Linked DNA regions of Catalinimonas alkaloidigena. Each later gene encodes a partner of the first gene's protein in a complex. Links are inferred from orthologs where the notes say so. Each region holds a gene or a part of one and is shown on either strand. Other genes may lie near its edges.

Region 1 (7,572 bases):
GCGGTTGTACGAGGTGCCCAATCAGGCCACCAAGCTCAATTTCGTGACGCACCTGTTGCGGCAGGACGAGGTAGCCCGCGCGTTTATTTTTACCAAAACCCGTACGACGGCCAACTACATTTACAACAGGCTGGTCCGCGAATGGGGAGAGCGGGTTCGGGTTATCCACGCCAACAAAGATCAGAACGCCCGCCTCAATGCCATGAATGCTTTCCGAGCGGGAGAGCTACACGTACTGGTAGCAACCGACGTCGCTTCCAGGGGCATCGATGTACAGGACGTAACCCACGTGATCAACTTTGATGTGCCTATTGTGTACGAAGACTACGTGCACCGTGTGGGGCGCACCGGACGTGCCGAACACGAAGGTGTATCGGTAACGCTGATGAACCCCGCCGAGGCCTACCACATCGAGCGGATCGAGAAAATCATTCACGGCGCCATTCCCCGCCATGCGTTACCGGAAGCGGTTCCCGTGGTGGCCACCTCGTTTGAGGAACAGCAGGAGATGGCGCGCGCGATCGATCAGCAGCGCAAGCGAGAAGATCCTACTTATCAAGGTGCCTTTCACGAAAAGAAGCGTCGCCCTTCGCCCACCAAAAAGAGCCCAACCAAAAAGTCAGGCAAGCGGCCGCGCCGGCGGCGGTAGGGCTTATTCCTTGTAAGATATTTGTATAATCCAGCTTGGTCGCCAAATTTTTTTATTGCTTTGCGACTAGTGCCATTCCCTCGGTGCTGGCGTAGAATTCATTTATCTCGCTGGTTTGGAAGTAATTAACGGTTGAAGGCAGCATAGACTCTGGCCTAAGTGCAATAGGTTATTTCTGGTAAAATATAGAATTTTTTTTGTATCACGCTTCGCTGATCTTTGCTCTGTCAACTTGATATAGTTTAATTATATATGAGTAGGATCAAAGCGAGTGCCTGGGGTGCCAAAGTAATAGGCTTGCTAAGCGTAGTATTCCTGTTAGCAAGCTGCGAGAATGTAAAACGCGTTACGACGGTGACCTTCACTCGTAATCTGGACGTGAGTTTCCTGCTTTCCTCTATGGGAAGCGCCAAAAGTATCTCTGAGAAGGTGGTCTACGATCCCCTCGACGACGAGGAGCTGGACAAGTATGCCAACCGTCTGCAAACTATATCGATCATTGCTTTGGCTTACAAAGTCGATTCGCTGGTCACCAGCCCTGACAACAAACAGGATCTGTTGCTGGAGACCGGCACCTTGAGCTATACGGAAAACGAGAATGATACCCCGGTTGTATTAGCGCACTTCAGAAATCTGAACGTTGCCGATCTGTATGCGCAGCAAGCGTTTGTCGCGTTTCCGTCAGAAAACACAGACCTACTGGCTGCCTCACTGATGACCAAAAAGACTCTTCGTTTTTACATAACCGGTACTGTCAACCAGACGCCCGTCACCCTGGGGGTCACCGTGCGGTTGAACATTGAAGCCAAAGCAGGCTTGATCTAACAAAACCATCTGTTTCCATTTGTTTCATGATCGCCTGGCAGCCAAGCTGCCGGGCGTCTTTATTCTTCGATGGCGCCGACGTTGGGTGTGGTCAGGCTGCGGGGACCGTTTAAAAAATCGCGCCGCAAATCGGACGTGCGTACGCCCGGCAGCGAAAAGGTCGTGAGGTCAGCGCCGTACTGCCGGGCCGGAGAATCTGTGTCGAGTGTATCGAGTCGGAAGTCGTACTCGATCGGGTTAGCAAAATCAAGTTCCCAGGAAATCAGCCGGTTTGCCGAAGCGAAGTCTTCGAGGGGCAACTTAGAGGCATCGCGCAGCGAAATAACATTATTATGGATTTCTGCCTGGCTTTCGGGAGTTGACAGACCCATCTGGAATTCTTCTTCATTGCGCCCGGACACAATGTTGTTGACAAAGAAGAAAGAATAGGGAACTTGCGCCTCGATCTCTTGCCCCTCCTCATTATAATAACTGTACAAATCGGAAATTACCACCGCTGCGGTCCGGCGGATCGTCCGCAGGTTGGTATTGTAGGCGAACGTGTTGTGCGCGAAATAATAGGTACCTCCCAATGCCGCCAAGAGCCGCTCGCCACCGTTGATAAAAAGGTTGTTATACGCCACCAGCGAAGTGGGCTTGTAGCACCAGAACGTATTGCTGGCCATGTTGGCGATGAGCGAGTTGGAGATCTGCAAGTCGACGGGTCCTTCTACGTCGGGTAATCCTACCTGAAAACGTTCCCCGTTTTTAATGTCAGTAAAATCGATCCGATTGTCAGTACTCCCGTTCACAAAAATGATTCCGCCCCACTGGTTTGGCTGGTTCAAGTAAGGGTCCTTACTTTCGGCGCCGGTAAAATCGCGCGTGCTGGTAATCCGAACCACCTCAGAGGGCGTACCGTTGATGTGCAACGTGCCCTGTACCACCAAAACGGCGGTGCTGTGCATATAGAGGCGGGTGCCAGCCTCGACGTTGAGCGTACATCCCGGGGGGACCAATACTCCTTCGAAAAGCACATAGGGGCGGTCTTTGGTCCAGGTAATGGCTTCTCCCGAACAGGCAAGCGCTACGTTCCGAAGGTAATAGGCGTCCTGCCCCCAGGCTTCGAGCATCACCTGCTGCTGGTTGCCGTTGCTCTGGACCACGAGCTTGTCTTCAATCACAAACGGATTGTCCTGATCTTGAGCGTCGATGGTTGCTTCGATCAAGACCAGTAGACTGTCGCCCCCGCGCACAACGATGTTATCGACTACCGGACCGGACCGGCCGTTGACCACAAGGGTGAAGGGCCCTTCGGGATTGGCCAGCGACACCGCATCGATTTTGATGGCCTTCCGATGTGGATTGTAAATCCGTAGCCGGCGCGTTGCCGTTTTGATGTCGGTAAATACCGTATCAAACCGAAGCGTATCGGCAGAAAAAGAAAGCTGATCGGAGGGGTCGGTGGTAATGACCTCATCGATCGGCTCACAAGCCCAGACTAAAAACAACAGTACCGCCAGGCAAGAGAAAGTGGTCTTCATGCGAAGAAGAAACGCTCCAAAGGCCCGGTTGGTATGCAGCAGCGTCACGCTTGCCCTTCTTTTAGCTTCTCTGCGTTGTCGGCCAGGCGCAATTGCTCGATAAAGTCGCCAATGTCACCATCCATGACGGCCGGGAGGTTATAGACCGTGTGGCCAATGCGGTGATCCGTCACACGGCTTTGGGGGTAGTTGTAGGTTCTGATCTTGTCGGAGCGGTCGCCGCTGCCCACCATGGCTTTGCGTTGCGCACCCAATTCTTCGTTCTGCTTTGCCAATTCGATATCGTACAACCGCGAGCGGAGGACCTTCAGGGCTTTCTCGAAATTTTTGATCTGCGACTTTTCGTCCTGGCACTGCACCACGATTCCCGTGGGGATGTGGGTCAGGCGAATGGCCGAATAGGTAGTATTGACCGACTGCCCACCAGGACCGGACGAGCAGAACGTGTCTTTACGGATGTCGTTCATGTTGAGCTCCACGTCCACCTCTTCAACTTCGGGTAATACCGCCACGCTGGCCGCCGAAGTGTGGACGCGTCCCTGCGTTTCGGTAGCGGGAACCCGCTGCACCCGGTGAACGCCCGACTCCCATTTCAACATGCCGTAGACATCGTCGCCCGAAACGTTGGCAATGATTTCTTTATAGCCTCCCGACGTCCCTTCGGTGTAATCCAGAATCTCCATGCGCCAGTTGCGCTCTTCAGCAAAGCGCTGGTACATCCGGAACAAGTCGCCGGCAAAAATGGCGGCTTCATCTCCCCCGGCTCCACCACGGATCTCCATGATGACGTTGCGGCTGTCGTTCGGGTCTTTCGGAATGAGCATGGTTTTCAGCTCCTCCTCCTGCGCCTCGCGGGTTTCCTGCAACGTCTCCAACTCCTCCTTGGCCATCTCCCGGAACTCGGGGTCCTTTTCGGTAGTCAGCAATTGCTTCGCATTTTCGATATTATCTAACGTCAGGCGGTAAGGGCGGTACTTTTCGACAATCTTCTCTAAGTCCTTATACTCTTTGCTCAATTTTGAGTACCGTTTCATGTCACTCACCACATCGGGCTGAACAATCAGGTGCCCCACTTCTTCAAAACGCTGACGTATAGCCTCTAACTTGTCAATCATAATTGTCTAAATAGGGGGCAAATTTAAGCAATAGTTACGTGGCTTTTCCATTCCCCCCGGGGGCGGTTTTCGGACCGCAACCCGGGAATTCCTACTTTATGCTACTAAACCGAGGGGCAACCGTTAGGCAGAGGGCCTGGACACGCGCTATATGTGCAATGATTCATATCATTTCGGGTCAAAACTTTCTTCAGTATTGATATAAAGTGTTTTAGCGAGTCCTGCCCATCTCATATATCTATTTTAGCCCCTCGAAATCACCATATACACATATCACCGAGCGTAGCGGTTCTGATCCTTTTTTATGATGAAAAAAACACGATTCGGGCTAGGGAAGAAGATTTTTCTCGGATTTTCCGTACTGATTTCCTTCTTCGCATTAAATGCCGTCCTGAGTATTATCACCCTCAATCAAAGTGAAGAAGGGCTAAGTCGGAGTTCCGACGTAGTCGAACCTTCGATGGAAGCCATTGACCAGTTGGAAAACACGGCCATCCGATCAAAAATGCTGATTACCAACTGGGTGTATCTGCAAACCAACGAAGAAGACAAGCAAGATTTGCGGACGTTGCATAACGTCGAATACCCCACGTTGCAGGCGCGCGTCAAAGAACTGAGCCAACAGTGGGAAGATTCGACGGAGATCGCTCAGATGGACACCATCTTGCAGGAATTCGATGCGTTGCTGGCAACCGAAAAACGGATCATGTCTACGCTGGTGACCTTCGAAGATTACGAAGATCCGGTAAAGAAAATGGTAGAAGGGGAGAGCGTGATCGAAGAAGTAGTCTTACCCTCGACGGCCTCGCTGTTGCAACGCATCGACAAGCTGCAACAACAAAAAAAGACGGAACTGGCCAGCACCAAGCAGGAAATTATCGACTCGTCGAGCCTGCTCATGACCATCGTCCTTTCGCTGGGTATCGGGATTACAGTGGTCGGCATGCTGATCGCCTACATTACCAGCCGTTCTATTACGCGTCCTATTTCCTACATCAGCAGCATCGTACAACAGATGGGACGCGGGGAGCTACCCGAAGAAAGCACCAAGCGTTTCAGCAACGACGAGATGGGCGACATGGCCGAGGCCGTTAACAAACTGTCCGTTGGCTTGCGTCAAACGGCACAGTTTGCAGAAAACATTGGGCAAGGCAATCTGAAAGCCGAGTTTACGCCCTTGAGCGAAAACGACGTATTGGGATCTGCCCTCTTGGAAATGCGCCGTAACCTGCAGCAGGTCGCCGAAGACGAAGCTCGCCGTAACTGGACAACGGAAGGTTTGGCCCGCTTTGGTGAAATCTTGCGCCAGAATACCAACAACCTGGCCGAACTGGCCGACCACATCATCGGTAACTTGGTTAAATACACCAAGGCCAACCAAGGACGCATTTTCATTCTGAACGAAGACAACCCGGACGATCCGTACCTGGAGTTGCAAGGGTGTTATGCCTGGGATCGGAAAAAGCACCTGAATCAACGTATCGACATTGGCGAAGGGCTGGCAGGCCAAGCCTGGCAGGAAAACAGTACGATTTACATCACGGACGTTCCCGATAACTACGTAACGATTCGTTCCGGCCTGGGTGATGCCAATCCTACCTGTATTCTGATTGTGCCGTTGCGTGTGAACGAAGAAGTGTTTGGCGTCATCGAGATGGCTTCTTTCCAGATCTTCGCTCCGCACGAAGTCGAGTTTGTCGAAAAAATCGGGACAAGCATCGCGTCGACCATTTCGTCCGTGCGCATCAACCAACGTACGTCACATCTGCTGGAAGAGTCGCAGATGCTCACTGAGCAGATGCGTGCGCAGGAAGAAGAAATGCGGCAAAACATGGAAGAGTTGCAAGCCACCCAAGAGGAGATGCAACGTGCCCAACGTGCTGCCCACGACAAAGAAGAACTGATCAACTCAACGAGCCTGTTGCTCGAAACAGATACCAGGTTCCGCATTCAGTTGACTAATGGCCGGGCTAAAGAATTCCTCGGGCATGCCACCGATAAGGTAATGAGCTTTTCGTTACATGATCTGATGACCGATGGCGATCAGTTGGCGGATCTCAAACGAAAACTGGAAGCCGGTCACTACTGGCAAGGTGTAGTCTCACTCAACAAGAGCAACGGCAAGAGCGAAGAGTTTCTGGTCATCGCCGGGAGCATCCACACCAGCGAAGATCAAGGCGTGCGGTACCATTTCATCATCAACCGCATTGCAACGGTGCATACAAACGCATAGGAAGCAGCGCAAATCCTTTGAAAACCCCGTGATGTCCTCACGGGGTTTTATTTTTGCAGGCATGAAGCAATCGACTCTGGTTTACGGGCTGTGCCTTCTCCTGATGATGGGGTGCCACGGTGACCGACTCGATACCTCGCAGGTAAAAGAAGAAATGAACGCGCGTGAGATTATACGCGCCACTCCGGGGCAAATTACCGAGAAGGCACGCCAATTAGGCAAGCAGACACAAGCCCAACTGGAAGCCCAATGGCGGCAGCGGTTGAAACACGCTTTGGATAGTCTGCCGCCCGAGGAAGCGCTGGCGTATTGCCGCATTGACGACTTGCCGGTCTACCAACAGGCCGAAGCCCGGATCATACGACTTTCGCCCCATCCGCTGGCACCACGCCCCGATTCGCTCGTGACGCCTCAGGCGCTTGAACTGCTCGAAGCCTACGTGTATGGCGCGGCCGAGGGGGTGAAGCTGGATGAGAACATCCAGAAAACCCGAAACGACCAGGCATTGCTCTACACCAAACCTCTGATGTTCGATGAAGCGTTTTGTTTGAAATGCCACGGGCAGGAGCGAAGCGAGCCGACAACGCAGGCCTTACGCAAACGCTTTCCTCAAGCCGACTCGGTGGCTTTTCAAGCATCGCAGGGCGATCTGGCAGGCATCTGGTCCATCGAGTTTGAAAAACGTACGGTGGTCAGCAGCATCGGAAGCAACTGACAATCAGGTTTTTCGTAACCTTCCCCTGGCGCTCATGCGTTTTTAGGATAAGGCAGTACACCACACGGGTGTCATTTTTTACAGATCCTCATAACCATGAAACGCTATACCTATTATATCGGGGCGTTTGCCCTACTCCTTCTGTTTAGTTGCAGTCCTCAACTGACGGTTCATTCCGACTACGACAAGGAGGCACAGTTCGACTCGTTCAGCACGTACGCCTGGGTCGACTCGGCCGGCATGAAGCAGACGTCGGACAATCCGACCATCGACAATTCGCTGAATTTGAAGCGGATTCGGCAGGCCATTGAGCGGGAGATGAACAACCTGGGATACGAGATGGTGTCGTCTGACCCGGACTTGCTGGTGAATTACCAGATCGCGGTCAACCAGAAGACCGACACGCGCTACATGAACAACTACGGCTATTGGTACTGGCCTACGTACCAAAATGCGTACGCGCAGGATTACGACGAAGCCATGATCATCGTTGATCTGATCAATGCCACAGA
Region 2 (5,271 bases), on another replicon or contig:
TGAATCACCTGCGGAAATCTGCGATGGTTCCCGTGCCGGTGCCGAACAAAGCCTCCTGACTCATTTCTCTTTCGGGTAGCCGATCAGGTAGGTCATGCGAGTGCCGAAAGCGCCCTTTTTCATCCCGGCCTGCCAGACGTAAGCTTCCCGCTCTACCTCATAAGCCAACGCCATCAACGCCCGGGGCGAATACATCCGTCCCAGCGACACCAGCCCGTCCCAGAGCGTACAACACGGAATCAGTGGTATGGCGTAGGTAAAAAATAAGCGATTTAACGTTACAGGGCGGATGAACGGCGTAACTGCCCACACCGCCGGTGCTAACAACAGCATGGCCGCTCCCCACTCCAGAGGCTGTCCGCACGCGCCATCGAACAGGCCGATAGGCACGCAACGTTGGACTGCATCGCGCAAGAGGCGTTGGAGCTGCTCCGGGGTAAGATGGTGGCTGGCCGAGAAAAGCGTACGCACGCCCGCCAGCGAAGAAGGTACTTGCAAGGCGTCGACCGACTCGGCCACATACCCGATACAGTGGGGTGCCTCCTGCGCCCGCTGCTGAAAAGCCACGATATTAGGGTACTTGTCCGTCAACGTGATCGTCACATTTTCGAGCCCCTGGTGGCGTAATTCATGGAGCAGAAAGACGATTCCGCCGCCACCACCCGAGCCTAAGTCCACCATCTTCGGAGAATGCTGCGTTGCTAGTAAGCGACCTAACAAAGGCACGGCAGGTTGATAGACCTTCAGGTGTGTGATGGCAAAATCCAGAAAATCGGTCATCCCGGTCCGGATGGCATCCGGAAACCAGGGCAGGTCTTCAAACTCAAAAAGTTGTATCCGAGGCATCGGGTCACCCGATTAAGCCTTCGATCAGGCGCATCACCTTCGCGAGGTAATGTGCGTCAGTTTCGTCGAAATCGTTCAACTGGTCGCTGTCGATGTCCAGTACCAGAAATACGTCTTCGCCCCGAAACGCCGGCAGCACAATTTCTGAGCGTGAAGCCCCGCTGCAGGCAATGTGCCCCGGAAAGGCGTCTACGTCAGGCACCAGCATAATCTCGCGACGGGTATAACAGGCGCCGCAAACCCCCTTATCGAACGAAATACGCGTACAGGCCACGGGTCCCTGAAAAGGCCCCAGCACAAGTTGCGTTTCTTTCACCAGATAAAAACCGACCCAGAAAAAGCTAAAGCTTTCTTTTAAGGCGGCGGCAATGTTAGCCAAATTGGCGATCAGGTCCGGTTCTCCTGTCACCAGTGCGTCGAGTTGGGGCAAGAGACTTTCGTATTTTTCGGCGCGGGTGGTTCCGGTAACCGACAAGGATTCAGCCATAAGAGCGTACGGTCAAAACGTTGGATAATAAATGCGCAGTTCGTCTTCTTTCAGGTGTTGTTTCTGGTAAGGCACATGCCGCAAGACGGGTGCCGCTATGCCCTCGCCAAACCGCTGAGGACTTACAAACACACGCGCTTCGTCCCAAAGGCCCGCTTCCAGAAAATGCGATAACAGCGCACTTCCCCCTTCCACAAACAGTGACATCAGGCGACGTTGGTGTAAATCCTCTACGAGTTGCACCAGCAATGGGGTTCCTTCCGAAGCCAATTTTACAAAAGTCGCCGTGGGGCGCGTTTCACTTTTCTGCGTATTGTAACAGAGCGTCGGTTGCGTGCCATCGAACAGATACAACGATGGCGATAGCCTCAGTTCCCGATCGATCACCACACGTACCGGATCAGGGCCCTTCCAGTCGCGCACGTTGAGGCGGGGGTTGTCGTGCTCGGCCGTTCGGCTGCCTACCAGAATGGCGGCTTCTTCGGCCCGCCAGCGATGTACCAGCCGACGCGACAACGACGAACTGATCCACTTGGAATCGTAATTGGACCGCGCCAGGTAGCCATCGGCCGTTTGCGCCCATTTCAGGACGATGTAAGGACGATGCTTCTCTAAGAAAGTAAAAAATCGGCGATTCAGGTGCGCCCCTTCCTGTGCGAGGAGCCCAACCTCGACCGCGATGCCCGCTTCGCGCAACCGGCTCAAGCCCCGCCCCTGCACCAGCGGGTTCGGGTCCTGGTTGGCCACCACCACACGTCTGACTTGGTGCTGCACCAGCAGATCGGCACATGGGGGCGTCTTTCCGTAATGCGAGCAAGGCTCTAACGTCACGTATACGGTTGCATCCGGCAGAAGCGCAGGATCGGCCACAGACCGAATGGCATTGACTTCGGCATGCGGCCCGCCGTACTGCTGATGCCACCCTTCGCCGATAATGCGGCCGCCGTATGTGATGACGCAGCCCACCATAGGGTTGGGAGCCGTGGACGTCCGTCCTAACGCTGCCAGTTCCAACGCCCGCCGCATGAAAAATTCGTCCAACATCGCAGATCAAGATTTTGGGCAATTTTACAGGAAAATCAATTCTTACTTCCGTTGTCGTCCCCTATCCCGCCTTCCGCACGTCTTTTGCACCGCACCGTAGCCGCGCGCCTTCAAACGTACGAACCTCCTGAAGCACAAGCGCTGGCGTTTGTGTTACTGGACGAGCGGTTGGGGCTGACCAAAACACATGTGCTGGCAGATCGCGCACTTTCAGTGCAGCAATGCGCACTTTTACCACAATTGGAGCGGGATGTGCAGCGACTGGAAGCCCAGGAACCGATTCAGTATGTGTTGGGTTACACACATTTCTGTGGACGTACGTTTCTGACCGACCGGCGGGCCCTCATTCCCCGTCCGGAAACGGAAGAATTGGTTGCGTGGATTGCCCAGGACTATGCACAACGTTCGGAAGTTCGCGGGTTGGATGTCGGGACTGGCACCGGGTGCATCGCCATTTGCTTAGCGGCAGCCCTCCCTCCCTCCGCCTGGTGGGCAGTGGATGTTAGCGAAGAAGCATTGGCATTAGCACAGGAAAACGCTGCGCGACAGGAGGTGAAAGTACAGTTCCAGCAACTGGACATCCTAAACGGACCGTACGTAGACCTACCCAACGATCTGGACATTCTGGTCAGCAATCCGCCTTACATTCCGCAGGACGAAGCGGCCGCTATGGCCGGGAACGTCACGGATTTTGAACCCAATCAAGCGCTTTTTGTGCCCAATCAGCAACCGCTGCTGTTCTATGAAGCATTACTCGATCTGGCCCACACGCACCTGAAAGAAACCGGGAAACTCTATTTTGAAATACACGAAAAAATGGGGACTGCCTTGGAGGAACTGTGTCGGTCAAAAAATTGGAATCGCGTCGAACTCCGAAAAGATTTCCGCGAAAAAGTAAGGATGGCTGCCGTACAGCGTTAGAAATCCACTCCAATGATGGCCCGAATCGGAACACGCAGATTTCCTTCCAACGTCACCCAGTCGTCGTCTACTGCCCAAACGATTACTTTCAGGACATTCAACCGGTGGTCGGCAGTTCGAAAACTTACCGAAACAGGTTTCTGATTTAAATTGCTGAAACGCTCGGCGCGCTTCAAATTATATAATCGGAACTGCTTGATAATCTCACTGGAATGAACGTCGTCGGTGCCAAAACTGTATTCACGCTCCAATGCTTCTGACGACTTTACTACTGGCTTTATCATATACTCTGATCTCCTACATCAATTGTTGCTACACACATACCTTAACGAAGAGGATCTTATAAAAGATATAACAATATAGCATAAGTACCATTATTAACGGCAAAAAGTTGCCAATTGGTCGACGAACTGTTGGTTGATGTTAGGTTTTGTTCAATTCTCAACTTTTTTCTTGACTTTGCACACAGGCATGCGTTCCAAGATTGCCAAAAAGTTTTCTATCTTGTCCGCATACTCTTTTATCCACCAGATCGTTTCCTTCCTCGCTTACACCTGTCGGCGCCTCTGTTCCGCGGAATCGATTTGCAGCTCCAACCCGCTAAGTGCGTCAATTTGGCACGCGATCACAACTAGCACGTCAAAGTGACGTATTAACGGTATAGATCCGCATCCTCAAAAGCCCTTACCATCTTGGTACGCTATTTGAAATAGAGAGGATGTTTCTAAGATTAATATGACTAAGGAGATGAATTTATTAGAGAACAAAGAACTGCTCAGAAATCTGCTCTACAGTGGTGACCTGCTGCACACGATAAACGGAGGCATCTCTATGACATACGTAGATGTAAAGAGAACTCCTCAAGAAATAATTATTAACGTTTCCGCGCCTTCTGTTCAGGCGGAAGCGTTCAACGTAATGGTCGAACAGGACAAACTGTTGGTGTATGCATTGCTGCATCACCAGATTCAGGACGAAAATGCTTCACTGGCCGGCACGTTTGCCATGCCGATGTTCAGTCAGACGTTCGATATTCCAGCGAATGTGGATATTGAACACATCGAGGCCCAACACGAAGGCAACCAGCTGCAGATCAGCATGCCATTACTGCCTGATATGGAATCGCATACTGTGCGCCGACGGATCGAGATCAAACACTAGTCGTTCCCTTCTTAATATAAAAAAAGCCCCGCATTGAGCGGGGCTTTTTTTATATCAGACCGTGCGTTCCCGGTCGAACGATTCCAGATAGTCGGCCACACGCCTAACGAACATTCCTCCCAACGCGCCATCGACCACCCGATGGTCGTACGAATGTGACAGGAACATCATGTGCCGAATGGCAATAACGTCGCCCGCGTCGGTTTCCAGCACGGCGGGTTTCTTACGGATCGCCCCCACGGCCATGATGGCTACCTGCGGCTGCATAATGATGGGCGTTCCCATCACGTTACCGAATGATCCGACATTCGAAACGGTGTAGGTTCCACCGCTGAGTTCGTCTGGCTGGAGTTTGTTTTCGCGCGCCCGTTTCGCCAGGTCATTTACTTTTTTTGCCAGACCGGTCAGGCTGTACTGGTCAGCATTACGAATGACAGGCACAATCAGGTTGCCGCTGGGCAGCGCCACCGCTACGCCAACGTTGATGTCTTTCTTCACGATAATCTTGCTCCCGTCGACCGATACGTTAATCATCGGAAAATCCTTGATGGCACGGACAATCGCTTCCACAAATAACGGCGTGAACGTAAGGCTCTGGCCTTCGCGCCGCTTGAAATCATCCTTGATGCGATCACGCCACTTGACTAGTGTAGTCACATCCGCCTCTACGAACGACGTCACATGGGGCGAAATGCGCTTTGAATCCAGCATTCGCTCGGCAATCATCCGGCGCATCCGATCCATCTCGATAATCTCGTCGTTACCGCCTACAGAGGCGGCCGCGCCAGTGCTCACATTCGGGGCGACATACG

Evidence for each region. The genes of interacting proteins can lie anywhere in the genome.
Region 2: the proteins of prfA (region 1) and prmC are in contact, whole or in part, in a crystal structure (PDB 2B3T), measured with the Escherichia coli proteins. The link is inferred for Catalinimonas alkaloidigena from one-to-one orthologs.

The regions. Positions count from the first base shown.
Region 1 is NZ_FNFO01000003.1:504,324-511,895, reverse strand. Bases 2,078-4,929 are described here. They hold prfA (peptide chain release factor 1), read right to left. Parts: upstream 4,113-4,929; coding sequence 3,042-4,112; downstream 2,078-3,041. Other genes in these bases: BLR44_RS09300 (GAF domain-containing protein), read left to right, coding at 4,420-4,929; BLR44_RS09310 (hypothetical protein), read right to left, coding at 2,078-2,997. In the rest of the region: BLR44_RS09320 (DEAD/DEAH box helicase), read left to right, coding at 1-649; BLR44_RS09315 (hypothetical protein), read left to right, coding at 1,004-1,474; more of BLR44_RS09310, read right to left, coding at 1,534-2,077; more of BLR44_RS09300, read left to right, coding at 4,930-6,345; BLR44_RS09295 (c-type heme family protein), read left to right, coding at 6,407-7,060; BLR44_RS09290 (DUF4136 domain-containing protein), read left to right, coding at 7,157-7,572. UniProt on the Escherichia coli protein: Peptide chain release factor 1 directs the termination of translation in response to the peptide chain termination codons UAG and UAA.
Region 2 is NZ_FNFO01000010.1:16,526-21,796, forward strand. The notes cover bases 1,471-4,379. They hold prmC (peptide chain release factor N(5)-glutamine methyltransferase), read left to right. Parts: upstream 1,471-2,461; coding sequence 2,462-3,298; downstream 3,299-4,379. Other genes in these bases: ribD (bifunctional diaminohydroxyphosphoribosylaminopyrimidine deaminase/5-amino-6-(5-phosphoribosylamino)uracil reductase RibD), read right to left, coding at 1,471-2,377; BLR44_RS21380 (Hsp20/alpha crystallin family protein), read left to right, coding at 4,046-4,379. In the rest of the region: BLR44_RS21350 (biliverdin-producing heme oxygenase), read left to right, coding at 1-59; BLR44_RS21355 (hypothetical protein), read right to left, coding at 61-846; BLR44_RS21360 (GAF domain-containing protein), read right to left, coding at 851-1,333; more of ribD, read right to left, coding at 1,346-1,470; more of BLR44_RS21380, read left to right, coding at 4,380-4,459; BLR44_RS21385 (dihydrolipoamide acetyltransferase family protein), read right to left, coding at 4,514-5,271. UniProt on the Escherichia coli protein: Methylates the class 1 translation termination release factors RF1/PrfA and RF2/PrfB on the glutamine residue of the universally conserved GGQ motif, i.e. on 'Gln-235' in RF1 and on 'Gln-252' in RF2.